3 regions of the Cupriavidus sp. 05N39 genome follow, and region 2 is predicted to be linked to each of the others. Evidence: predicted binding sites of a transcription regulator. Region 2 holds the regulator's gene; each other region holds the start of a gene.

Region 1 (6,637 bases), on a different contig from region 2:
CTTGCACCAGACGCAGGCCTTCTTCGCTTGCCGAAGCCAGGGGATTGTAGAAACCAATACGCTCGATGAAACGGCCATCGCGACGATTACGCGAGTCAGCAGCGACGATATTGAAGAAGGGGCGCTTCTTGCTGCCACCGCGAGCCAGACGGATTACGACCATGGTTTGATTCCTCAGAAAACTTGATGTTCGAACACGAAACGCAAGAGTATAGACCAAATCCCGAGCCCAAACAAACACTTAGAGCGATTGACTCGACACCTGGCGACAGGCATCGTGGCGAAAACCCCGACAGGAGATCTTGCCGTGCGTTCCTACCTTCACATTCGCGCCTTCCGCGCCCTGCTTGCAGCCACTTTCGCCGCGGCGGCCTGGTTCAGCCCCAATGCAAGCGCGGGCACGGCCCTGCCGCTGGAGCAGATCCAGCTGCCGCCGGGGTTCCGCATCGACGTGCTGAGCCAGGATGTGCCGGAAGCACGGGGCATGACCATGTCACCGGCTGGCACCCTCTTTATCGGTAGCCTTGGCCAGGGCAAGGTCTATGCAATCAGCAACGCGCTGGCGCCTGACCCGAGGGCAAGGACAATCGCCACCGGCCTGACCATGCCGGTAGGCGTGGCCTTCCGCGACGGGGCCCTTTATGCGTCCTCGGTCTCGCGCATCGTCCGGCTCGATGACATCGAAGCCCGGCTCGACACCCCGCCAAAACCGATCGTGGTGAGCGATCGCTTCCCTTCCGAAACCCACCACGGCTGGAAGTTCATCGCCTTTGGTCCGGATGGCTATCTTTATGTCCCGGTTGGCGCACCCTGCAATATCTGCAAGCCTGATGAAAACCGCTACGCCAATATCATGAAGATGAAGCCCGACGGGTCCGACCTGCAGGTAGTAGCCAGGGGCGTGCGCAATTCGGTGGGCTTTGACTGGCACCCGGTCACGCGCCAGCTGTGGTTCACGGACAATGGGCGCGATCAACTGGGAGACGACGTGCCAGACGACGAACTCAACCGCCTGACCCGTGCCGGCCAGCATTTTGGCTATCCATACTGCCACGCCGGCAGCGTCGCGGACCCTGAGTTCGGCAAGCAGCGCAACTGCTCGGAGTTCGAGCCGCCGGCCGCAAAGCTGGGCGCGCATGTCGCCTCGCTCGGGATGCGCTTCTATACCGGCTCACAGTTTCCCGCCGAATACCGGAACAATATTTTCATTGCCGAGCACGGCAGCTGGAACCGTAGCACGAAGGTCGGCTACCGCATTGTCCGGGTAGTGCTGAACGAGAGTGGCCAGGCAGTGCGCCAGGAAGTCTTCGCGCAAGGCTGGCTGCAAGACGGCAAAGCCTGGGGCAGGCCGGCCGATGTCCTGGTCGCCCCGGATGGTTCGCTGCTTGTCAGCGACGACACGGCGGGCGCCATTTACCGTATCCGCTACGCGCCGTGAGGCGTTGAAACGCCACTCCCCGCATTGCCCGCAGGCAAGCTGCGAAACGTACCGGGTGAGGCGAAACAATCCGTTACACCAGTAACGGCTTTTGCATATGCGTCCCGAAGGCCCGTGCGTACCATGAACCCATATCTCGAACAACTCACCGCGCGACAGGATACTGGGATTCCGCATGCTCCCCCGCACCTTCCTGCGCGACTCGGTGGCTGGCATCCTGTTGGCCGTTTCAGTGCTCGGCCTCAATGCTGTCAGCCATGCGCAGGTCGCGTTTTGGCAACACAGCCGGCCCGAAGGCCGGACCGCGGGCAATGGTAACGCGCGCGGCCAGGGTGGCTGGGAGATGGCTAGCGTACGCGCCGAACGGCAAGACCATGTGCGCGCCCAGATCGAAAGAATGGAAGCCCGAGCCCGCGCTGATGACCGCCTTAACGGTCGCCCCTTGCCTCCCCAGGAGCGCGATGACGAGCGCGGCCGCCCACCCGATCGCAACGCGCAAGGCGACAACGCGCGCGGCGAGCAGCGCGGTCCCGGCACCGGCCCCGGCTGGCAGGCGCGGGGACGCGACGGCGGCCGTTAGGTCCGCCTGACACCTGCATTTCCCTCCCCCGCCTGTTTGCCCTCCAAACGGCGGGATCCGCCTCCCTTTCCCCTACCCCCCTCCTCCCGGCTGTGCCGCGCACGGAACTCCCAAATGCTTCGCCGTCCGACGCGCATCGCTCCCGGCCTTCCCGCGCCCGCGCCTGAGGCCAGCGTACAATGAGCGCCGGTGCCAGCTTGACTGGCATTGATCTGATCTTGCGCCGGCCGCCCCCTGGCCGGCCATCAACCTAGTTGCCGCCTCATGCCTGCCGCTACCCAAGTTCCAGCCGCCACCGCACTCGTCAAGCCGCTTCCGGGCAAGTCCAAACTGCTCACGGTCGCGCTTGCCTTCCTGTTCGGCAGTTTGGGCTTGCATCGCTTCTACCTGGGTGGTTTGCGCGACAAGTTTGCATGGGCTCACCTGCTGGCGGCCCTGGCCGGGGTCATCGGCGTCATTTCGATACAGACTGGCGCCGGCACGCCGGCCTTGGACTGGACCTTTGCCATCGCCGGTGGCACATCGGTGATCAGCGCCTTCCTGGCAGCCATCGTGTACGGCCTGCGCCCGGACGATAGATGGGATGCCCGCTTCAATCCCCATGGCAAGCCGACCCGGTCTGGCTGGCCGGTCGTGATCCTGGTCATCCTGTCGCTGCTGATCGGAACCGGCCTGCTGATGGCCGGCCTGGCCATCAGTTTCCAGACCTTCTTCGAATCCCAGGTCGAAGCCGCTCGCGCCCTTTCGCAGTAATTAGCAGTTCCAAGGCCCAGGGGCCCAGGCGCCATGCACTTCGACCTGCTGGATATCGCGGTGTTCGTGCGCGCGGCGGCGCTGGGCAGCCTGTCGGCGGCGGCGCGCGATCTCGGGCTGTCCACGTCATCGGCCAGCAGCCGCCTGGCGCTACTCGAACAGAAGCTCGGCACGCGGCTGCTGCACCGGACCACGCGGCGCATTTCGCTGACCGGAGACGGACAGCGCTTTCTTGAGCATGCCGGGCAATTGCTCGACACGGCCGACCAGGCCGCGCAGTCGGTAGGCCGGGGGGCGGAAGCACCACACGGAATACTGCGCGTCACGGTGCCCGCATCCTTCGGCCGCCAGCATGTCTCTCCGGCCATCCCAGCCTTCCTTGCCGCCTACCCCGGCCTGACGCTGGACCTGCGGCTGACGGATCAGGTGATCGGCCTAGTGGAGGCCGGGGTAGACGTGGCGCTGCGCATGGGTGCCCTGCCCGACTCATCGCTGGTGGCCCGCCCGCTTGCCCCGAGCCATCGCGCCATTTGCGCCTCGCCCGCCTACCTTGCCGCCCATGGCACGCCACGGCACCCGGAGGATCTGCGCAACCACAATTGCATCGTGCTTGGCGACCAGGCCTCCTGGCAGTTCGACACGGCGCTGGGCAAGACCGCGATTGCCGTCAGCGGCAATCTCCGCACGGACAACGGCGAGGTCATCCGGGATGCGATCCTGGCTGGCATGGGGCTCGCGCTCAAATCCACCTGGGATGTCGGCCCCTACCTGCGCAGTGGCGCGCTAGTCAACGTGCTGCCGGATTATCCGGTGCTGCCGTCGGTATCGATCTGGGCGGTCTACCCGAGCCGCCGGCAGGTGCCGGCAAAAACCCGCGCCTTTACCGATTTCTTTGCGGCGCGCTTCGGCTCCCCGCCCTACTGGGACCGCCCCGAGGCAGCACCGCCTGCCTGACTGGCCTGGCTCCCGCACCGCAAGACACACCTGGCTGTTTTTGCAAAGTGCTGCAGCAGGAATACCCATTGCCGAGCCGCCGTCCCGCACAGACCACGTCGTGCGCGATTCTCCAAATCTTCCGCTTCCAGGGACATCCACCCTTTACTCCTTGCCGGCGAGCTGTTGGGCACTGTATATTTATACAGTATCAATCGTAGCCGCAGGACTGCCAACGTGACGACCCGACCTCCCTCCTCCAGCCCGCTCAAAGGCCGGGCGGCGCGCTCGAACAACGTCAGCCGCTTCGATGCATGGACCCGCGAACGGGTCGACGATGAGTCACGAGCCCTTGATGAGCCAGAGATACCCCAGATCCAGACCATTGTTTTCACGGAGAAGGCGAAACGCATCGTCTCGCGCAACCAGTCGCCGGACCTGCCCTTTGATGCTTCCATCAATCCTTACCGAGGATGCGAGCACGGTTGCATCTACTGTTATGCCAGACCCAGCCATGCCTATCTGGGACTTTCGCCGGGCCTCGACTTCGAAACCCGCCTGTACGCGAAGGAGAACGCCGCYGAGCTGCTCCAGGCCGAACTAGGCAGCCGCGGCTACACGCCATCGGTCATCGCGCTGGGCGCCAATACCGACCCTTACCAGCCCATCGAGCGCAAACTCCGCATCACACGGGGCATACTGGAAGTGCTGGAACGGTTCAACCATCCGGTGGCCATCACGACCAAGTCGGGGATTGTCACGCGCGACATCGACATCCTCCAGCGCATGGCGGCCAGGAACCTGGTCCGGGTCCATATGTCGGTCACATCGCTCAACAATGAGATAGCCCGCACGCTGGAACCGCGGGCGAGCGCACCGGCACGTCGCATCGCAGCCATCGCGTCGCTGAGTGAGGCCGGGATTCCCGTGGGCGTGATGGTGGCGCCCGTCATCCCAAGCCTGACCGACCCGGAAATGGAGTCCATCCTGGAGGCGGGCGCCAACGCTGGCGCGAAGACAGCCGCCTATATCCTGCTGCGGCTGCCGCGCGAGGTAGCGGATCTGTTTTCCGAGTGGCTGGCCACCTACCATCCGCTGCGCGCCCGGCATGTCCGTAGCCTGATCGCGCAGATGCGGGGCGGCCAGGCCTACGACTCCAACTTCGGCACGCGCATGACAGGTACCGGCATTTTTGCCGAACTGCTGCGCAAGCGTTTCAAGCTRGCCTGCCAGCGCCATGGGCTAAACGCCGAACGCCATCCCCTGACTACCGAACATTTCTCAAGGGCCGGTGCAACGCCACAGATGTCATTGTTCTAGACAGATGCCGGCAGGGTCTCAGGCGTGCGGTGCCTTCTCGTCGACCGCGATCGCCAGCGTCTCCTTGATCTCCTCCATCACAACGTAGCTCTTGGACTGCGCGGCGCCGGGCAACTGCAGCAGGATGTCGCCCAGCAGCCGGCGATACTCGCCGATCTCGCGGATGCGGGCCTTGATCAGATAATCGAAATCGCCCGATACAAGGTGGCACTCCAGCACCTCGGGAATACGCAACACCTCGCGGCGGAACTGCTCGAACATATTGCCCGACTTGTTGCCAAGCGAAATCTCCACGAACACCAGCAGGCCACTGCCAAGGAGCACGGGATTCAGGCGGGCGTAGTAGCCCATGATGACGCCGTCGCGCTCCATGCGCTTGACCCGCTCGATGCACGGCGTGATGGTCAGGCCAACCGCTTCCGCCAGCTCTTTCATCGACATGCGGCCGTCCGCCTGGAGCAAGGCCAGGATCTTGCGGTCCAGCCGGTCCAGGCTGCGCACGGGCTGACGACTTGTTCTCATTAGTTCTTCCTGTTTCCTTAAAAATTACGACAACTATGACTGCACATATTTCAATAGTATAGAGATAAATACTCTATCCACACTATTTCTTGGTTGTGAGCCCCCGACTATGCGCGTTCTCGTTCTTGGCAGTGGCGTAATTGGCGTGACCAGCGCCTGGTACCTGGCCCGTGCCGGCCATGATGTCACCGTGATCGACCGCGAGGCCGCGCCCGCGCTTGGCACCAGTTTTGCCAATGCCGGCCAGATCTCGCCGGGTTACGCGTCGCCGTGGGCAGCGCCTGGCGTGCCGCTCAAAGCCATCAAATGGATGTTCCAGGAGCACGCGCCGCTCACCATTCGCCCGGACGGCTCGCTGTTCCAGCTGCAGTGGATGTGGCAAATGCTGATGAACTGTACCGCCGACCGCTATGCCGTCAACAAGGAACGCATGGTGCGGCTGGCCGAGTACAGCCGAGACTGCATCCGCACCCTGCGAGCCGATACCGGCATCGCCTACGAAGGCCGCCAGCAAGGCACCCTGCAGATCTTCCGCACCGACGAGCAGCTCGACGGCGCGGCCAAGGACATTGCGGTGCTGGAGCAAGCCGGCGTGCCCTACCAGTTGCTATCGCGCGAAGAACTCGCCGCCAGCGAACCAGCCCTGGCCGCCGTCAGCCACAAGCTGAGCGGCGGCCTGCGGCTACCCAACGATGAAACCGGCGACTGCCAGCTGTTCACCCAGAAACTGGCGGCGATGGCCGAAGGCCTGGGCGTGAAGTTTCAATACAACCGCTCCATCGACGGCCTGCTGACCCGGGGCGATGCCGTCACCGGCGCCATGATCGGCGGCGAGCCCGTCACCGCGGACCTGGTGGTGGTGGCCCTGGGCAGCTGGTCGACGCCGTTCGTGAAGAACTTCCTGCCGGGCCTGTCGAACCTCCCGGTCTATCCGCTCAAGGGCTTCTCCCTGACGGTGCCGATGACCGATGCGGACCGCAGCCCCGTCTCCACGGTGCTCGACGAAACCTACAAGGTTGCGATCACGCGCTTCGACGATCGCATTCGCGTCGGCGGCATGGCCCAGATCGTCGGCTACGACCGCACGCTCG
Region 2 (5,505 bases):
GCCAGCCGAAGAACCCCGCGGCCCACGGCTCGCGCGAGGGTGGAGGCTTTCTGACTAAGATACAGGCCGGCATCGTCGAGCTTGACGATGCCGGCCACTAGCCCGTAGACACCCACTGTCATGACGAGGGCGATGGCGGACAGCACGGCCACCTGCGTACCAAACGGCGCGCCGGAGACGGTCCCCAGTGAGATCACGATGATCTCGGCGGACAGGATGAAATCCGTGCGCACGCGCCGCGGATCTTCGCCTTCTCGTCAATTGCTGAATCCGTCGGAGGATCTTGTGCCTGATGCTCGCCAGGAGGATCTACTTCGCTCCGTGACTCTCCGTGCATGAAGCGGTGCGCGATCTTTTCAAATCCTTCGTAGCAAAGGAACGCGCCGCCCACCATCAGCAGTGGCACGATCGCCCAAGGGGTCGCAGCACTGATTGCGAGCGCAGCCGGTACCAGAATCGCCTTGTTGCGCAAAGAACCCACCGCAACCGACCACACAACCGGCAACTCGCGATCGGCTTTCACGCCGCTGACCTGTTGCGCATTGAGGGCAAGATCGTCGCCCAGGACACCAGCGGTCTTCCTGGCAGCCACCTTGCTCATGGTTGCCACATCGTCAAGGATCGAGGTGATGTCGTCGATCAACAAAAGCAGGCTGGTGCCGGCCATATTTCAAGCTCCCATGTCGGTGCTGAGTAGGAGAGGCCCTTCAGGTGATCAAGGCCGCATGGCAAGATATTGCCATATGGAAAGACGGCGATTGATCCCATACCCACTCTATTTGGGGGCGATCCTGGCGGTTCGCCTTCAGTGGGCTGTTAGCTTGCAGGCTAAAATCGAGCGAGAACCGTTCGCTTCCTCGGCCGTAGGGGAAATATCTAAAATCAATGCTTGTCGCGTCATTCCTGTTGCGCGGCTTGGGCGTCGCGTCGTGGCAGTGGAGCCAACTCGCGAATTGCGTCAGGAGGGGCAGCGCATCCATTCGAGTTTGCCCATCGAATGGCTGGATGACGAACTGCCATACCTAGTGGGTATGCGATCCAGGCAAGAGCAGTTCGATCTGATTTGCTTTTGAGATGGCTGATTTTTACTGTGAACCTGTCGCACGATGCTTTGCCAGGCGCCTTACTGCGGTACTCAACGGACCTGCGGTGGCTGACGATCCCCCCGCTATCGGTCGGCCCAGGTGTAGCCGTGATAGTCAGGAGACGCGCCTGTTAAGCGTTGGCAATCGCCCGGCGATAATGTTCAGCGGAGTCCAAAATCGCTTGGTCAAGGTTCGCTTGTGCAATCGCCATCGTGTGAGATGCTCCTGGCGCTGAGCATCTAGGCACCTCGTAGAACTTTGATTCCGCACTCTCATTCGCTCGATGAGGCTCATGCCTGGCGCTTCTGGCTATGCGCGCTGGTTTGCCGTCATGCTAGGATTTTGCCAGGCTCTGGGAGATAGCCATGGTTCAAAAGCTGTTCCACGAATTGCCCGTGAATGAACGCGGCGACTTTGAATCCGCCTGCGCGCGGCATGGATTTGTTCGAGAAGACTTCGAGGTGAGCGAGGAAGAGGGCATTTCGCGAGGCAGCGGGGCGAGTCATATCCCCCGGAAAATCACTGTCGCCCGAGTGGGCGGAGACGTCCAAGTCTATCCCGCAGCTACCGGCATTTCGTGGACAGTCGCATTTGAACGAGATCTGGAGCGCGGCGAATTTGGATTCCCTCTTGCGGACTAGCTAAGGGATGGGAGAGGTCGCTGCGTGGAAGAAACGGGGGAGGGGTATGCTGAAGCAGGCTAGATCGAGCCGGTGGTGCTGACACCGGCGGTTGCAAGTATTCCCACCGTGGGAGGATGGCGGGAATGGAACCCGGCTTTGGGATGCACAAATGAAAACAGCGCCTTGGTTAAGGCGCTGTTTTGCAGGGCAAATTCTTGGGGTGGCTGATGGGACTCGAACCCACGACGACAGGAATCACAATCCTGGACTCTACCAACTGAGCTACAGCCACCGTAGAGGTTGCTCAGCTGGCTGCTGAGCAACGAAGAACAAGATCATACAATACCAAAAGGCGGATGGCTAGCACTCTGCACAAATTTTTTCTCTGCGCTGCCTTATGCGATTTCAGCCGGTTAGGTCGGTTACCGCGACGCGCGCAAGTGAGTGCTGCCGTAACCCACCTATGAAAGCTTGGCCGACTCCTCCAGCTCAAGCATGCGGCAGATGGCTGCCATGCTGCCCACCATGGTGCGTCGTTGCGCACCCTGGTAGATACGCACGCCTTTGGATTGGCGGAATGGTACGGGCTTGACGGGGCGGCGGGCGGAGAGGCGGTTGGCTGGCAGCATGGCTACACCTGGTGACTTGCAACAACAGTTAGCGGTGCCCGACTAGCGGGCGGCGTTGGCACAATCGGGCGTCGGCGTGATACGGGCTTGCCCGCCTCAGCCGCACTCGTCAGAAGCCGCTGGGTCGGATCAAGCCGACGGCGATACCTTCCAGAGAGAATTCTTCGCGGCCGGGGCGCACGATGATGCTGGGGAAATCGGGATTCTCGGCAATGAGTTCGATCGAGTCGCCGCGGCGGTTGAGGCGTTTGACGGTGACGTCGTCTCCCAGTCGCGCAACGACGATCTTGCCGTTCGGGGCCTCGCTGGCACGCTTGACCGCAAGCAGATCGCCATCGAGGATGCCGGCGTCCCGCATGCTCAGGCCACGTACCCGGAGCAGGTAGTCAGGTTGCACGTCGAACACCGAAGCGTCGACCTGGTATTGGCGATCGATGTGTTCTGCGGCAAGGATCGGGCTACCGGCCGCGACGCGCCCGACCAGGGGCAGCGTCAGTTGCATCACGCCGGCCATTGGCAGCGAGAATTGGTCTGGTAGTTCTGAGTCGCTGCGCGAAACCTTGAGCCGGATYCCGCGCGAGGCGCCGGGGGTGAGTTCGATTACGCCCTTGCGGGCCAGAGCCCTCAGGTGTTCCTCGGCAGCATTGGGCGATGAGAAGCCGAACTTGGCGGCGATCTCGGCGCGTGTGGGCGGAAAGCCCGTGTGCTGGAGGCTGCTGCGAATCAGATCGAAAATCTGCTGCTGTCGCGGTGTCAGGGTCGCCATGGTCGCCGTGTTGGAAAGCACTGTATGTTTAAACAGTATGCTGTGATTTTATACAGTATCGAGTGAAGTGCAAGCGGAATTTTGGGAGTTTGCGCATCGACAGGTGCGTCAGGCGAGGCTCACCGCGCCGTGCGGCGTGAGCCTGGGCGTTACAATTCGCGGCACTTGCAGCCTAATTTTTCGCTCGCTGCTTAACCTTTCTGGCTTTCGATCTCTATCTCGCCATGTCCCTCCTGCCTCGTGTCGTCGTGCTTGCTACCGGTGGCACCATTGCCGGTTCTTCATCCAGTGCTGCRAGCAGCGCGAAGTACCAGGCGGCCACGGTGCCTGTGACGGCGCTGCTTGATGCTGTGCCGGCGCTCGGTGCCGTGGCCCGCGTCGAGGCGGAGCAGGTGGCGCAGGTGGATAGCAAGGACATGTCGTTCGTCCTCTGGGCCCGGTTGGTTGAACGCGTTGCGTTCTGGTCTGCGCAGGCCGATGTGGCGGGCATTGTGATTACCCATGGCACCGATACGCTGGAGGAGACGGCAATGCTGCTGCATCTGGCATGGGTGGGCACGGTGCCGGTGGTGCTGACGGCGGCGATGCGGCCTTCGACCTCCCTGTCGGCCGATGGTCCCTTGAACCTGCTGGACGCGGTACGGGTGGCTGCCAGCGCCGGGGCGGCGGGCAAGGGCGTGCTACTGGTGATTAATCAGGAAATCCATGCCGGGCGGGATGTGGTGAAGGGACATACGTCAGCGGTCAACGCTTTTGTGTCGCCGCTGGCTGGCCCGATCGGGTTCGTGCAGGACGACCTCGTGCGATTTGTCCGTGCGCCCCGGCTGTTGCCGGACCGGGCCTGGGCCGTGCCGTGCAAGTGGCCGCAGGTGGAGATTATTGCTAGTTACGCGGAGCCCGGCCGGTTGGTGGTGGATGCTTTGGCGCAGGCAGGTGTGGCGGGGCTGGTCGTGGCGGCCGCAGGCAACGGGTCGGTTCACCAGTCGCTGGTCGATGCGCTGGTGGACGCGGCCGGGGCGGGAGTGGCCGTGGTGCGTAGCTCGCGCACCGGGGCAGGGCATGTGGCAATGCCGGCACCTCCACGACCGGCTTCAGGTGCCTTCGTTTCTGCAGGCGATCTCAATCCATATAAGGCGCGCGTGCTCCTGATGCTGGCCCTGGCGACAACGCCCGGACTGGCTGCGGATCCCGCTGCGTTGCAGGCGCTCTTCGCCGAAAACTAAGGCGGCTTGCTCCAAAAGGCAAAAGCACGCTATACTTTAAGGCTATCCAACCTTGCTGCACCGGACATGGCGCCCGGGCGGCTTATCCAAAAGGAGCGTCAATGCGTCATTACGAAATCGTATTTATCGTCCATCCGGACCAGAGCGAACAAGTTCCGGCCATGATCGAGCGTTACAAGACGCTGGTCACGTCGCAGGAAGGCCAGATCCACCGTGTGGAAGACTGGGGCCGCCGTCAGATGGCCTACATGATCCAGAAGCTGGCCAAGGCTCACTACGTTTGCCTGAACATCGAATGCGGCAAGGAAACCCTGGCTGAACTCGAACACGCGTTCAAGTTCAACGACGCGGTGCTGCGCCACCTCATCGTTCAGACCAAGAAGGCCGAAACCGCACCGTCCCCGATGATGAAGGAAGTGCAGCGCGAAGAAGCCCGCAAGGCCGCGCAACAGACCAGCGAAGTCCAGGCCGCCTAAGTGCGGACTGTTGTGGTTGCCGTGGGCGTTGAACGCCGCGGCGGCAAGTGCGGGCATCGGTGCGGGAGAGTGCGTTGAACCAGCTAAGGCTCTGCGCAACGCTCGCGGAACGCGATGCCTTGCGTTACACCCCGGCCGGGGTCCCCGTTGTCAACTGCATCTTGCAGTACGCGGGCGAGACGGTCGAGGCGCAAACGCCCAGGCAGGTGGAATTCGCCATCGCCGCCATGGGAATCGGTCAGATCGGCCAGCGGCTTGAGCGGACTCCGCTCGGCGCGATGCTCGACTGCGAAGGATTCCTGGCCCGCAAGCACCGCAACAGCAAGGCTCTCGTCTTTCACATCACTGGATGTAAAGCATTCGAAAAGGATTGAATCATGGCATTCGTCAAACGTGACAACAAGAACAAGAAGCGCTTCCAGCAGCAAAACCCGCTGTTCAAGCGCAAGCGCTTCTGCCGCTTCACCGTGGCTGGCGTGGAACAGATCGACTACAAGGATCTGGACACCCTGAAGGATTTCATCGGCGACAACGGCAAGATTACCCCCGCCCGCCTGACCGGCACCAAGGCGCACTATCAGCGTCAGCTCGATACGGCTATCAAGCGCGCGCGTTTCCTCGCGCTGATGCCTTACACCGACCTGCACAAGAACTGATCGGCCCTAGGTCCGTTAAGGAGAAAACACGATGCAAATTATTCTGC
Region 3 (6,637 bases), on a different contig from region 2:
GTGTTCGAGCCGCAGCACCAGCCGCGTCACGCCCGCCTGCTGTACCGCCAGCCAGCCGGCCAGCGCCAGCAGCAGGCGCTGCGCGCCCGCCATCACGCCCTGCACGGACTCGGTACGGCCCGGCAGCTCCATGCGCTGCGCGAAGGCTGCCGGCGCGCTGAACCAGGTAAAGCGCACCGGCACCTCGCCATAGGCCTGGTCCAGCCGCGCCAGCAGATCCGGCCCCAGCCGGCGCCGCAGGCCGGCACGCGGCAGGCCCCGCACCTCGCCCACGGTCCGGCAGCCGATGCCGTCGAGCCAGCCGTCGTCGGCCACGCCTTGCAGCATGGCCACCGGCAGCCGGTCCAGCAGCCGCGCCATGCGAGCAGCCCGCACCGCGCGCCGCGCCGGCCGCACCATCGCGCCACGGCGGTCCCGCCGCAGCGGCTGCGCCGCCAGCCACGCCGCCCCGAAGGCCGTGGGCCCGCAGCCAAGCTGCGGAAACACACCTAGCCGGCGCACCCGCGCATACACCGCGCGGCACAGCGCCAGATGGCCGCCGAACAGCCGCAGGCTGGCGCCGGCATCGATCATCACGGTAGCCGCATCGGGATCGGGATGGCCCGTCACATGCGGTGTGAAGTGCAGCAGCGCCAGCGCCAGCGCCGTCATCAGCTGCGCCTCGGCGGCCGGCTCGCGCTCCAGTTGCACCACCTGCGCCGACAAGGCCTGCACGCCGCCACGCCGCATCCCGGCCTGCACCCCCAGTGCCACCGCCGGCCCGTTGGCCAGCACCACCCGCTCGCGCTCCATCACCGCCACCGGCACCCGGTGGTGCAGCAGGCCGGAGGAAGCCGGGAGCGCGGCGGGCTCAGGCCAGTTCGGCTGCAACGCGTCCAGCGACAGGCGCGGCAGATGCACCGCGATCCAGTACGACATGGGCTTGCTCTCCCGCAACGGCTTGGGAAACCGGGAAATTGAAAGGGACCGGCGGCGGCGCGGACGGCGAAGCGGTCCTGGCCGGCACCGCCATCATCTCGCCCAGCGGCAGCACCAGCGGCGCATCGCGCACCGGGCCGCGCCGCTTGTGAAAAGTGATCGACAAGACATTGCCGGGTGCCGGAGACAACAGCAGCCGCAGCACCGCCGGCGACGACTCGTGCAGCACGCCGGCCGGGCGGCACGCCCAGACCACCGCGTCGCCCGCCTGCGCCAGCACCTGCAGGCGCCGCAGCGCCTCGGGACGCGCCGTTGGCAGCCACACCATCACCCCGCCAAAAGCCTGGCTGCGCAGCACCTGCTCCGCCGCCCACAGCACATCCGCCTGGGCCGCGGCCCGGCCCGCGCCAGCGGGCGGACGCACCCAGAACAGCTGGCTTGCCGGCAAACCCCATTCGGCCAGGCACATCGCATTGGGCAGGTACGGCGGCCCCACCAGCGCCACCCGGCGCTGTGCCGCCGCCAGCGCCAGCAACGCCGGGCGCAGCAGGCGCAACTCGCCCACGCCGGCGTCGGCCAGCAGCAGTTCCGTCAGCGCCCCCATCGGCCAGCCGCCGCCTGGCAACTCGGCCGAGAGCGCCGCATGGCCGGTGGGCAAGGCCGGCACGCTGCCCGCGCGGCCCAGATGGCCGAGCTGCCCCGCCCGCCACAGGCCGGGATAGCGTCGTTCCAGTGCGTCCAGCGCACCCTGCCGGTCGGCGGCGGGCGAGGCTGGGGAGAGATGGGTGGTCATGTGATGCTTGCGCCCCGGCTTGGGGACCGGGTGGAAATTTCTGATTACTGTATGTTTGTACAGTATCACGGAAGCGCGCAAGGAGGCAAAGCCGGGGTCGACAATGTGGAAACTGACAATAGTTAGCGTTCGCCATGGTTCGGTTAAACGCTGTGCGACGGCGATTGGGGAAGCGATGGCCGTGGCATTCGCTCACAGCTCCGCAACACACCCCGCCTTTGGCTGCTCCCCTATACTACGAAATATCGTATAGTGCTACTCGCCACTGTATCTCCAGCCAGCACTTCTTGAAACCAGCATGCCCACCCTGATCCCCGCAGCCAGCCGCACCATGGCAGTTTTTGAATTGTTTGCCAGGGAAAAACGCGAGCTGTCAAATTCCGATGTGGCTCGTCTGCTTTCGGTTGCCGAGAGCAGTTCCCTTGACCTATTGCATACGCTGCATTCGCTCGGCTACCTGATGCGCACATCCCGCACGCGGCGCTTCTACCCGACCGCCCGTCTGTTGGAAACCGCGCGCCAGATCTCCGAAAACGATCCCCTGACGACACTAGCGCAGGAAGCCGTCGAGCAAGTGGGCGCAAAAACCAATGAGACCGTCTTCTTCGGTGTACTCGATACCACCGCTGTCAAGGTCGTTGCCGTGCAGCCGAGCCGGATGCCGTTGCGCTATATCATCGAGGTCGGCTCACGGGCGGCCTTGCACGCCTCCGCACTGGGCAAGGCGCTGCTGGGACTCCTGCCGGAAGACGAAGCCCGCGCAATACTTGGCAAGAGCAAGCTTCGTCCTTTCACCGAGCACACAGTGGTTGACGTTGACGAACTGATGGCGCAAGTGGCGCACGGCCGCGACCTTGGCCGATACGAGGCGCGGGAAGAAGGCAGCGAGGGCGTCCACGGGCTGGCGGTGTCCGGATGGTTGGGCGGCCAGCCGGTCGGCATTTCCCTGGCCGGGCCCGCGGAGCGCATGAGAAAGAACCAGGAGGCCTATTTGACGGCCATGCGCGAAGTCCGTGATTCGCTGATGGCTGACACCTGAGCTGCCCACGACGCATAGAAATCGGCGGCCTACGCATTGCGGCGTCCTCTTCATCATTAAAAGCGCTCCCCCTTGCTCCGTGCCACGGTCGCCCCGCTGACTTACGCTGAAGGCCGCTTTCACAGATCCGCGATGGCAAGTGGAAGGTCATTTCGCCGTACATGAAGCCACCGCTGCCGCGGCAGTCCGGCGCGGTCAAAGCCGGAGCGCGTGCTCAACCCTGCCGCCAGTTGCGTCGTCTTCCTTGCAAAAGGCAACCAGCTCATCGCGGAATTCAATGCAAAGCGGAGAGAGATAGCCATCGGCGCGCCAGAACATGGCGATTTCCGGCTGCCGCAACATGTCCGGCTCGCCGATCACGCTGAGATCCCGGCCTTCGGGTTGCATAAGCGTGCGCTGCGGTACAAGGCCGAGCAGATCGGTATCCCGAAGGAGTTCGGCAATGGAAATGCCGGATCCAGTCCATTCCACGGCAACGAGCGGCGCAGGCAAGCCATTGTTGGCAAACTCATCTGCCAGCACCTGGTACAAGCTGGACGACGCCTGCGGCAGCGCCCAGCGCTCTTGCGCCAGGTCCGCCAGGGTCTTGAAAGCGCCGAGTCTGGGATGGCCTGACCGAGCGACCACTTGCAACCTCAGCGGCCGTAACGGAATGTGGCTGACATCGCGCGGCACATTGGCGGTCATCCCGCCACAAGCGAGGTCCGCATCCCCCGACTGCAGGGATAGTATGGCTCCCTGCGTCAGCCGCGTCTCAATGGAAAAAGTCGCCAGCGGCCGCCTGGCAAGGAAGCGTGCGACCACGGGGGACAGCAACCAGGAAAAGAGGTAGGGCGTCGCCGCAAGCCTGATTTTTCCTGCGCGCGCCGCGGCCTGTGCCTCCACTTCCCCCTGGAGATCGTTGGCTGCCAGCACCACGTTTCTTGCCCGCTCCAGCAGCGTCTGTCCAACCGGCGTGAGCGTGACGCCGCGAGCCGTGCGCTCGAACAGGCGCATCCCCGCATCGGCCTCAAGCCGTGCCAACGCCTTCGACAAGGCCGATTGCGTCACCCCAATGTGTTCCGTCGCCCGGTGCAGGCTTCCGTGTTGCGCCACAAGCAGGAACACCCGCAGGTCGTCGATTCGCATGGCACCTCCGGCCTGTATTGAAGTCTCCGCGAAGTATGCCTGAATGGAATCGCTTAACCCAACCGGGGAATCACTGCCAGACCTTGCGGCGGATAGAGTTGACCCCCGATGCGACAGGCTTCACCGACTCAGACAACTTGGAGACTGCTATGAATACGAATTCGGAACCCCTCGATCCGCACCTCATCGATGCGCTTGGCAAGGACGTGCAATGCCATGAGCTCCAAACCGGACGGCCGCCGCTGTTCATCGAGCCGAAGGGAGGCGAGTTGCTGGACCGTGCCCAATTTCGCGCCTGGACGCGGCGCGTGAAGCCGGTCCTGGAACAGCTCATCACAAAGCATGGCGGCATTGTGCTGCGAGGCTTCCCGACGCCGGAAACCGATGATTTTGCTGACATCGTCAATCAATATCCGCCATTTGAGGACGGCTATGTGGGCGGACGCGCCCCGCGCACGCAAATCAGCGGCAAAGTCATGGAGGCCACAAGGCTGGAAGCCAGCGCCGGGCTTGGCGTGCATTCGGAAATGGCATACCGGCGCCATTATCCGAAGCGTATCGCCTTCTTCTCGCGAGTCACGGCTCCCGTGGGCGGTGCGACTACCATCGCCGATGCGCGCAACTTTGCGTACGACATGGCACCGGAACTGGTTGCCAAGATCACTGAACTCGGCATCCGCTCCGCGCTGAGTTACGGCCCGAAGTCCGCGGCTGTCGAGAAGTCGTATGCCGACATGGACCGGCACGGCTGGAACCATGCTTTCAATACCGAAGACCCGGCGGAGGTAGAGGCGCTGTGCGCCGCCCGCGGCCTCGAACCGCTGTGGCATGACGACGGCTCGCTGACTGTCTTCACGACGCTCGAGCCGTTCATGTGCCATCCAGTGACCGGAAAGAAGCTCTATCGCTCGGGGCTGCACAGGTCGCACACCGCGACCCTGGTCCTGAGCACCGACATTCGCAAGAACCAGAAGTATCCGACCGGGATGTTCCTGGGCAAGGAGCAGCGCCTCGAACCGGCGGAGGTCGACCATATCAACGCGATTTGCGACAAGGCGACCCTTCGCTGGCAATGGCGCGACGGCGACGTGATGATCCTGGATAACCTGCAGGTATGGCACGGCCGCGATGCGTATGAGGGTCCGCGTGACGTGCAGGTCGCCCTGCTCGACTAAAGGCGAGGCGACAGGGCGGAAGCGGCGCGTTGCAGCGGTGAAGTAGCGCCCGCGGCGTGCCGGCATACCAAGGAAGGGGCGAGTTGTTCGCCAAATCTCCTTCATTGAGCTCACTCGGGCTTTCTCGCACCTCGATGCTCGATGCTCGATGGCGTCCGCGAAGCGCTTCGAGAATATACAGAAGACCTAATTACAGAAGGAGACAAACAATGATTTCAGTCAATGGACTCAGGCGCTTCGCCGGGAGCCTGGCCGCCGCGGCAATTGCCGCGTGTGGCGTTGGTTTTTCCCATGCCGCGGAGCCCGCCTATCCCTCCCACCCGGTCAAGGTCGTGGTGCCTTCCGTGCCGGGCGGCCCGATTGATGCCGTGTCGCGGTTGGTCAGCAACAAACTGTCGACGCGCCTTGGCACGAGCTTCATTGTCGAGAACAAGCCCGGCGGCAATGTGCAGATCGGCACCAACTATGTGGCGAAGTCCGATCCGGACGGCTACACGCTGCTGACCACGGCACCGGCCCACATCATCAATCCGCTGCTGTACGGCAAGCTGTCCTACGATCCCGTCAAGGACCTGACCGGCGTGGCCATGATGGCCAAGGTGCCGCTGCTCCTTGTAGTGAATGGCGACCTGCCTATCCACTCGGTTCCCGAGCTGATCGCATGGGGCAAGGCACACCCGGACCGCCTGAGATATGGCAGTTCAGGCACGGGCTCCAGCGCAAATCTCGTCGGCGAGCTGTTCTCCATGAACGCCGGTCTCAAGCTGGAGCACATCCCGTACAAGGGTGCCGCAGCCGTCCTGCCGGACCTGCTGGCCGGCCGGCTTGAAATCATGATCGACACGTTGCAACTGTTTTCGCCCTACATCAAGGCAGGCAAGTTGCGCGCCATTGCCTTCACCGGCGCAACGCGCATGCCTGCCTTGCCGAATGTGCCCACGCTGGCGGAATCCGGTTATCCGGACGTGGTTGCCAATTCCTGGCTTGCCATTGTCGCGCCGAGCAAGACGCCTCAAAGTGTGATCGACAAGCTGGCGCGCACCGTTGGCGATGTGCTGCAGGAACCCGACGTCCGCAAGCAGATCGCCGACTACGGCATGGAGCCGGACCCCATGACGCCCGCACAGCTCAACCGGTACTTCGACTCGGAAAGCAAGCGTTGGAGCAAGGTAGTCAAGGCCGGCAATATTCGAGTGGAGTGAGGAGTACAGATGACCAACGCAATGTCCGTTCCGCGCGAAACCGTGCGGGCCCAAGTCAGCGAAGCGGAGTGGACAGCCCGCGTGCAGCTCGCTGCCTGCTACCGGCTGATGGACCGGTTCGGCATGACCGACCTGATCTACAACCACATCACGCTCAAGATCCCGGGCACGGAGCATCTGCTCATCAACGCCTACGGCTACCTGTATTCGGAGATCTGCGCGTCGAACCTGATCAAGATCGACCTGGAGGGCAACGTGCTCCTGAGCCCCCAGAACGAGCACGGCTACCAGGTGAACCGGGCCGGCATGGTGATTCACACCGCTGTCCACAAGGCAAGGCCTGACGTGAGTTGCGTGATTCACACCCATACCCGGGCCGGGA

What was found. Region 2 encodes LexA, which represses DNA repair genes until DNA is damaged. Its sites were predicted from a motif close to ACTGTATNNNNATACAGT; they were not measured.
Region 1: the regulator LexA is predicted to act here: its motif matches at 3,897-3,914, upstream of AC1DN0_RS22415 (PA0069 family radical SAM protein).
Region 3: the regulator LexA is predicted to act here: its motif matches at 1,758-1,775, upstream of imuA (translesion DNA synthesis-associated protein ImuA).

Annotation. Positions count from the first base shown of each region.
Region 1 is NZ_JBFTNE010000047.1:50,485-57,121, forward strand. Features, by position in the region: gene rpsP (30S ribosomal protein S16) at 1-163, opposite strand, end outside; gene AC1DN0_RS22395 (PQQ-dependent sugar dehydrogenase) at 308-1,438, shown strand; gene AC1DN0_RS22400 (hypothetical protein) at 1,614-2,018, shown strand; gene AC1DN0_RS22405 (NINE protein) at 2,283-2,771, shown strand; gene AC1DN0_RS22410 (LysR family transcriptional regulator) at 2,805-3,725, shown strand; gene AC1DN0_RS22415 (PA0069 family radical SAM protein) at 3,942-5,024, shown strand; gene AC1DN0_RS22420 (Lrp/AsnC ligand binding domain-containing protein) at 5,043-5,546, opposite strand; gene AC1DN0_RS22425 (D-amino acid dehydrogenase) at 5,656-6,637, shown strand, end outside.
Region 2 is NZ_JBFTNE010000158.1:8,869-14,373, reverse strand. Features, by position in the region: partial or broken gene AC1DN0_RS38515 (DUF808 domain-containing protein) at 1-667, opposite strand, end outside; gene AC1DN0_RS38510 (hypothetical protein) at 1,451-1,726, shown strand; tRNA gene AC1DN0_RS38505 (tRNA-His) at 1,925-2,000, opposite strand; gene AC1DN0_RS38500 (hypothetical protein) at 2,170-2,337, opposite strand; gene lexA (transcriptional repressor LexA) at 2,447-3,103, opposite strand; gene AC1DN0_RS38490 (asparaginase) at 3,328-4,326, shown strand; gene rpsF (30S ribosomal protein S6) at 4,428-4,802, shown strand; gene priB (primosomal replication protein N) at 4,877-5,176, shown strand; gene rpsR (30S ribosomal protein S18) at 5,180-5,458, shown strand; gene rplI (50S ribosomal protein L9) at 5,490-5,505, shown strand, end outside.
Region 3 is NZ_JBFTNE010000115.1:28,921-35,557, reverse strand. Features, by position in the region: gene AC1DN0_RS34835 (Y-family DNA polymerase) at 1-918, opposite strand, end outside; gene imuA (translesion DNA synthesis-associated protein ImuA) at 851-1,711, opposite strand; gene AC1DN0_RS34825 (IclR family transcriptional regulator) at 2,010-2,750, shown strand; gene AC1DN0_RS34820 (LysR family transcriptional regulator) at 2,946-3,878, opposite strand; gene AC1DN0_RS34815 (TauD/TfdA family dioxygenase) at 4,028-5,053, shown strand; gene AC1DN0_RS34810 (Bug family tripartite tricarboxylate transporter substrate binding protein) at 5,263-6,255, shown strand; gene AC1DN0_RS34805 (class II aldolase/adducin family protein) at 6,265-6,637, shown strand, end outside.